DNA from 2 places in the Blastococcus sp. OS1-29 genome. Region 1 is predicted to be linked to the other one. Evidence: riboswitches for the same ligand, from Rfam matches in the RefSeq annotation. Region 1 holds a riboswitch; the other holds the start of a gene.
The links. Region 1 has a riboswitch for cyclic di-AMP ahead of AC2H4J_RS04955 (aggregation-promoting factor C-terminal-like domain-containing protein). Riboswitches for the same ligand answer to the same signal wherever they lie in the genome.
Positions count from the first base shown of each region.

Region 2: linked by a shared signal. The riboswitch ahead of AC2H4J_RS16355 (C40 family peptidase) and the one ahead of AC2H4J_RS04955 (aggregation-promoting factor C-terminal-like domain-containing protein) in region 1 are both predicted to bind cyclic di-AMP.

Region 1 is NZ_JBXXJK010000002.1:34,136-37,332, forward strand. It holds gene AC2H4J_RS04945 (SDR family NAD(P)-dependent oxidoreductase) at 1-787, shown strand, start outside; gene AC2H4J_RS04950 (class I SAM-dependent methyltransferase) at 802-1,434, shown strand; cyclic di-AMP (ydaO/yuaA leader) riboswitch at 1,554-1,705, shown strand; gene AC2H4J_RS04955 (aggregation-promoting factor C-terminal-like domain-containing protein) at 1,912-2,595, shown strand; gene AC2H4J_RS04960 (glycoside hydrolase family 3 N-terminal domain-containing protein) at 2,665-3,197, opposite strand, start outside.
Region 2 is NZ_JBXXJK010000006.1:107,537-110,733, forward strand. It holds gene AC2H4J_RS16345 (D-alanyl-D-alanine carboxypeptidase family protein) at 1-498, shown strand, start outside; gene AC2H4J_RS16350 (hypothetical protein) at 567-881, shown strand; cyclic di-AMP (ydaO/yuaA leader) riboswitch at 1,089-1,250, shown strand; gene AC2H4J_RS16355 (C40 family peptidase) at 1,268-2,320, shown strand; gene AC2H4J_RS16360 (M48 family metallopeptidase) at 2,400-3,197, shown strand, end outside.

The DNA of each region.
Region 1 (3,197 bases):
GCTGGCCGGCCTGCTCGCCGAGCGCGGCAGCAACCTCGTCCTGGTCGACCGGGACGAGGAGCGGCTGGACGGCGTGGCCGCGGCGGTGCGCCGGCAGCATCCGCGGCTCGCCGTCGACACCTACGTGGTCGACCTGTCCGACGACAAGGCCACCGACGCCGCCGCCGAGGCCCTGGCCGCCGCCCACCCCGGGACGACGCTGCTGGTCAACAACGCGGGCGTCGCCCTCGGCGGCCGCTTCGACCAGGTGACCCTGGAGGAGTTCGACTGGGTGATGGCGGTCAACTTCCGCTCCGTCGTCCGGCTCACCCACGCCTTCCTGCCCGTGCTCAAGTCGCACCGGGGCGCGCACCTGGTGAACGTGTCCAGCGTGTTCGGCATCTTCGCGCCGGCGGGGCAGGCCGCCTACGCGGCGAGCAAGTTCGCCGTCCGGGGGTTCAGCGAGTCCGTGCGGCACGAACTGGCCGACGACGGGGTCGGGGTGACCGTGGTGCACCCCGGCGGGATCAGGACCCGGATCGCCGAGTCGGCCCGCACCGGCTCCGGCGTCTCGGTGGAGGAGTACGAGCAGGGGCGCAAGCAGTTCGCCAAGCTGCTGCGGATGCCGCCCGAGGATGCCGCCGCGCAGATCGTCGCCGCGATCGAGAAGCGCCGGCCCCGGCTGCTCATCGGCGCGAGCGCGAAGATCCCCGACGTCCTCGTGCGGCTGATGCCGGGCAGCTACTGGAAGCTCATCGCCCGCCGGGCAGGCCGTCCGGCCACACGCGGAGGTGGAGTGACGGAGTGACTGCCGAGCGATCCGTGTCTCCCGATTTCGTGCGCGCGCACACCCGGCCCGGTCGCCCCTCCCTCGTGCCGGAGGTCCGCCTGCAGGTGGCCGACGACGTCGTGGCCCTGTGGGAGGCGCTGGAGGCCGGCGATGTCGACCCCGGTTCCGACCCGCCGTTCTGGGCCGCGGCGTGGCCCGGCGGGCAGGCCCTCGCCCGGTACGTGCTGGATCACCCGGACGTCGTGGCCGGCCGCAGCGTGCTCGACCTGGGCGCGGGCAGCGGTCTCGTCGCGGTCGCCGCGCTGCATGCCGGTGCCGCGCGGGTGCTCGCCAGCGACGTCGATCCCTGCGGCCGGACGGCGATCGCGGTCAACGCCGACCTCAACGGGGTGGGCCCCGTCGAGGTCGTCGGCGACCTCCTGGACACCGAACCGGATCCGGCCATCGAGGTGATCCTGGCCGGGGACGTCTGCTACGACCGGGAGATGACCGCGCGGGTGCTGCCGTACCTGGGCAGGGCGTGGCTCGGGGGCGCGGCGGTCTACCTCGGCGACCCCGGCCGGCCCTACGTGCCGCGGGAGGGCCTGGTGGAGGTGGCAACCTTCGACGTGCCCGACACCGAGGGGCCGCAGGTTCGCCGGACGACGGTGTGGCGGTTGCCCTGATCGGACGGGGCGACATGCATCACGTGAGGAATTTCGCCGATTCGATTGTCACGAGTCGATAACGGCGGTTAGCGTGGCTGCGTCCGGTAGGTAGTCGACTCCCCAGACCGGGGGGTCCGTGCCGGGCGCCGCCGAGTCGCCCATGCGGGCGAGCCGGGGACCCACCGTAGTACTGGGGTGAATCCCGCCCTCGAGCCTGGCTCGAGAGCCGGTAGGGCTGCTTCCCGCCCGAATCCGTCAGCTAACTCGGTAGGCGGCCGTGGAAGGAACGGAGAGCCGCCCCGTGGCGCGTCCACGGGCCCACCCTGCACGGAGCAGCAGCCCGCCCGGAGAACTCCGCGGGCACCTGGCAGAGATCTGCCTGCGCTGATCCGGGTCTGCTGACCCGGTCGGCCGCTGCACCTCACACGTCCGCAGTCGTACGCCGGTGCCCTGCTCCGGTCCGCTGCGCCCGATGTCTCGGAGCACCCGCACGCCATGAACCTCCGCACCATTGCCCCTGCACGCCGTCCCGCCCTCTACCTCACCGTCGCGACGGCCGGGGCGCTCATGGTCAACGTCCTCACCGCCGGCGAGCCGGCCGCGCACGCGGACTCCCGGTCGGTGAGCATCGCCACCCAGCTGGACCTGGCCGCCGCGAAGTCCGACCTCAGCCCCAGCGACGCCGTCCGCCCGCTGGAGCAGCTGGCCGCCAGCCGCGGGGCGCGGGACGCCGACCGCGCGGCCGCCGCGCAGGCCCAGGCCGACGCGGACGCCGCGAAGGTCGCCGCCGACGAGGCCGCCCGCGTGGCCGCGGAACAGGCCGCCGCCGCGCAGGCCCAGGCCGAGGCCGCCGCCGCCCGCCCGGGCCAGGGCACGTCCGCGCCGGCTGCGCCGTCCGGGTCGTACAAGGACTACGCGATGAACAAGGTCGGCAGCGGCCAGTTCGGCTGCCTCGAGAACCTGTGGGGCAAGGAGAGCGGCTGGAACCCCAACGCGCAGAACCCGAGCAGCAGCGCGTACGGCATCCCGCAGCTGCTGGACTCCACCTGGGCGGGCACCGGCATCGCCAAGACCTCCGACGGCTACCGCCAGATCGACGCCGGACTGGTCTACATCGACAAGGCGTACGGCTCGCCGTGCGGCGCGTGGAGCCACTCGCAGTCCACCGGCTGGTACTGAGCAAGGACCCCCCCTCACCGCTGGCAAGCTCGCGGTGAGCCTCTGGACGGGGCCGGGACCGCTGTCTGCTCAGCCCAGTAGCCCTGCCTGCGCCTTCGCCAGTAGCGCGACGTGTACGGCCGCGTCGACCTGCTCGGCGAAGGCCGGGTCGGCGGCGCTGCGGGCGAGGACGGCGTCGATCATGTCCGGGACGACCGTGGCGTCGACGGACAGCACCAGGGTGCCCCCGGCGGCGAGGAACCGGACCGCGCGCTCGCCGGCCGGCACGGCCTGCACCGCCTTCGCGCTCCCGACGTCGTCGGTGATGATCGGACCGGTGAAGCCCAGCTGCCCCCGCAGCAGGTCGGTGAGGACGACGGGGGAGAACACGGCCTCGGTGGTCGGGTCGATCTGGCTGTAGATCGCCGACGACACCATCACGAACGGCCGGGCCGGTGAGGACGCCAGCCGACCGAACGCGGTCACCTGCGCGTCCCCGGCGGTGGTCGCGGAGTCGACCACGTGCGCGCTCGTGTCGGTGTTCTGCTGCACCCGGCCGAGCCCGGGAAAGTGCTTGAGGGTCGAGGTCACCCTGTGGGCGGCCAGACCCGCGACGACGGTCC
Region 2 (3,197 bases), on a different contig from region 1:
CGGGCACCGGTGACCGCGCCGGGTCCCACCGGTGGCGCCCTGCGGATGGAGTGCGGCAACACCGTCTATCCGCCCAGCTACGACGGCGCCCGGCAGTGGGGTGGCTATCCGAACGGGCTCATCCCGCCGAGCGCCATGTGCCCCTTGGGCGTGGGCGGACACCAGCTGCGGTGCGACGCCGCGGCGGCCTACCGGGCCATGTCGGCGGCCTTCGCGGCGGCGTTCGGTTCCCCGATCTGCATCACCGACTCCTACCGCACCTACGCCAGCCAGGTGCGCCTGTACGGCGAGAAACCGACGCTGGCCGCGGTGCCCGGCACCAGCAACCACGGCTGGGGGCTGGCGGTGGACCTGTGCGGCGGGATCGACCACTACGGGACGGCGCAGTACGGCTGGATGAAGGCGAATGCCGGCCGGTACGGCTATCTCCACCCCGACTGGGCCGAGCCCGGCCACGGCCGCGAAGAGCCGTGGCACTGGGAGTACGCGGGCACCTGAGCCCGGCTGCGACCGGAATTGTCGGTGGCTGCTCCTACCGTGCGGACAACTCACGGAGGAGCGAATCCATGCTGATCGACTGCAACACCTGCACCGCGCGGGGCGCCGGATGCGCCGACTGCGTCGTCACCGTCCTGCTCGGTGCCCCACCGGGCTGGCAGGGCGTCGACCCGGTGGTGGTCCCGATGTCGGGCCGGGCCCGGGACGCACGGCCGGAGGCCACCGCGGAGGACGTCGTCGTCCCGCCCGCCGGCGTGGTGGTGGAGTTCGACGAGGTGGAGCGCCGCGCGGTCCGGGCGCTCGCGGAGGTCGGTCTCGTGCCTCCGCTGCGACACCGCGGAGGGGGCGGCGAGGACTCCCGAAACGGTCGCCGGACGGGCTGAACGAGCGCGGACGGACCGGTCCGGTTCAGGTCACATTCCGGTAACGACATGCCGCTGACCAGCAACGATGAGACCAAATGCGACTCTCGTCACGCCAGTCGCAGGGACTTCCGTTTGTCACGGCAGCATCACGGTCGTAGGGTCGTCGCCGTTCGGCTGAGTGGTCGTCGCCCGTTGAAGGGTGGCCTCGGTCGGGCACCGCCGAATTGCCCGAGGGCGCCGCAGTGGCGTCCGACGGCGAACCGGGGACCCACCGCAGTCCTGGGGTGAGTTCTCCTGTAGGGCCGGCTCGCCGGTGAGCAGGGGATAGGGCCAGTCTTCCCAGCCCGAACCCGTCAGCTAACTCGGTAGGCGGTTGCAGAGGAAGAAACGGAGTGCCGCCGCACGTGGCGACCCCTCACGCTCAACTGAAGCACGCCCCCACACTGTTCACCGCTCCCCGACTCGGTCGGATCCGGTCCGGCCTGCTCGTCGGCGCCGCCGTCGCTATGGCGGTCACCACTCTGCCGAGCAGCGCTGCCGCAGCGCCCAGCGATGCGACCAGCTCCGCCCAGGTCGCCCAGCTCGTCGCCGATGCCAGCCGTCAGCTGGAGGTCGTCACCGAGCAGGTCAACGAGGCCAAGGTCCAGCTCGACCAGCAGCAGGCCGCCGTCGCTGCCGCCGACCAGGCCGCCGCCGCGGCTCAGTCGCAGCTCGACGCACTCGGGCCGCAGATCCGGCAGCTGGCGCGCTCGGCCTACACCGGTGGCACCCTCACGCGTCTGGACGTGCTGCTCACGAGCAGCTCGGCCGACGAGTTCGTCCACCAGCTCGGCACCCTCGACGCCATCGCGGGCCACACGAACGAGCAGGTCGCGCAGATCGCCACGGCTGCCGCCCAGGCCAAGACGGCCCAGGCCGGCGCGGACGAGGCGCAGACGAAGGCGCAGAAGTCCTACGACGACGTCTCCGCGCAGCAGAAGGACCTGCAGGCGAAGATCGCCGACTACCAGCGTCAGTACGACTCACTGACGGCGCCGCAGCAGCAGCAGGTGCTTGCGTCGCACGGCGACACGCAGGCGGCGCCGAGCGGGGTGGTCGCACCAAGCGGCGCCGCGCAGAAGGCCGTCGACACCGCGCTCGCACAGGTCGGTGACCCCTACGTCTGGGGCGCCGGCGGTCCGGACGCGTTCGACTGCTCCGGGCTGACGCAGTACGCGTACTCCGCGGCCGGCATCAGCCTGCCGCACTCGAGCAGCAGCCAGGCCGGAATGGGCACGCCCGTCTCCCGCGACCAGCTGCAGCCCGGTGACCTGGTGTTCTTCTACAGCCCGGTCAGCCACGTGGGCATGTACATCGGCAACGGCCAGATGGTCCACGCCTCGACCTCCGGCCAGCCGGTCAAGGTCGCGAGCCTGGACTCGATGGGCAGCTACAACAGCGCTCGCCGCATCGGCTGAGCGAGCCGAACGTCCCGGGAGGGCGGGGGACCCGCCCGGGGCACCGGCCCTCCCGGCGTTCCGCCCTAGGATCGGGTCGATGAGCTGGAGCCGGCCGACGGGCGCCCCCCGGGCCGCGCTGGTCACGGCGCTCGTCCTCGCCGTCGCGCTGGCCGTCGTCATCGTCGCCCGGACGCCCTGGACGGTCCTGCCCGAGCCGCCCGGTGGCCACGCGCCGCTCGACCCCACCGCCGCGCTGTCGGCCGCGCAACTGCACCGGGCGGACGCCTTCGCCGCCCTGGTCCGGCCCGCCTCCCTGGCGTCCCTGGCGCTCGGGCTCGTCGTCGCCGGGATCCTCGGGCTCACCGCCCTCGGCGGCCGCCTGGTCCGGGCCGTGGCACGGCCGCTCGGGGGCGGCTGGGCCTGGCAGGTCCTGCTGGGCGTGGCGGCCCTGATACTGGTCGGCCGGCTCGCCACCCTGCCGCTCGCGGCCTACGGGGAGATGGTGCGGCACCGCTACGGGCTCTCCACCCGCGGCTGGTGGCTGTGGCTGCGCGACGTGGCGGTGAGCACGGCGATCGACGCCGGCCTGACCGCCGTCGGGCTGCTTGCGCTCGTCTGGCTCGCCCGCCGGGTGCCACGCACCTGGTGGGCCTGGGCCGCGCTGGGGGCCGCGGCACTCGTGGTCGTGGGCTCCTTTCTGTGGCCGCTGGTCATCGAGCCCGCCTTCAACCGGTTCCAGCCAATGCCCGCCGGTCCGCTGCGCAGCGAGCTGCTCGCGCTGGCGGAGAAGAGCGGCGCTCCCGTGCAGGACGTGCTCGTGTCCGACGCCAGCCGGCGGACGACGGCGCTGAACGCCTACGTCTCGGGGTTCGGCTCCACCCGGCGCATCGTCGTG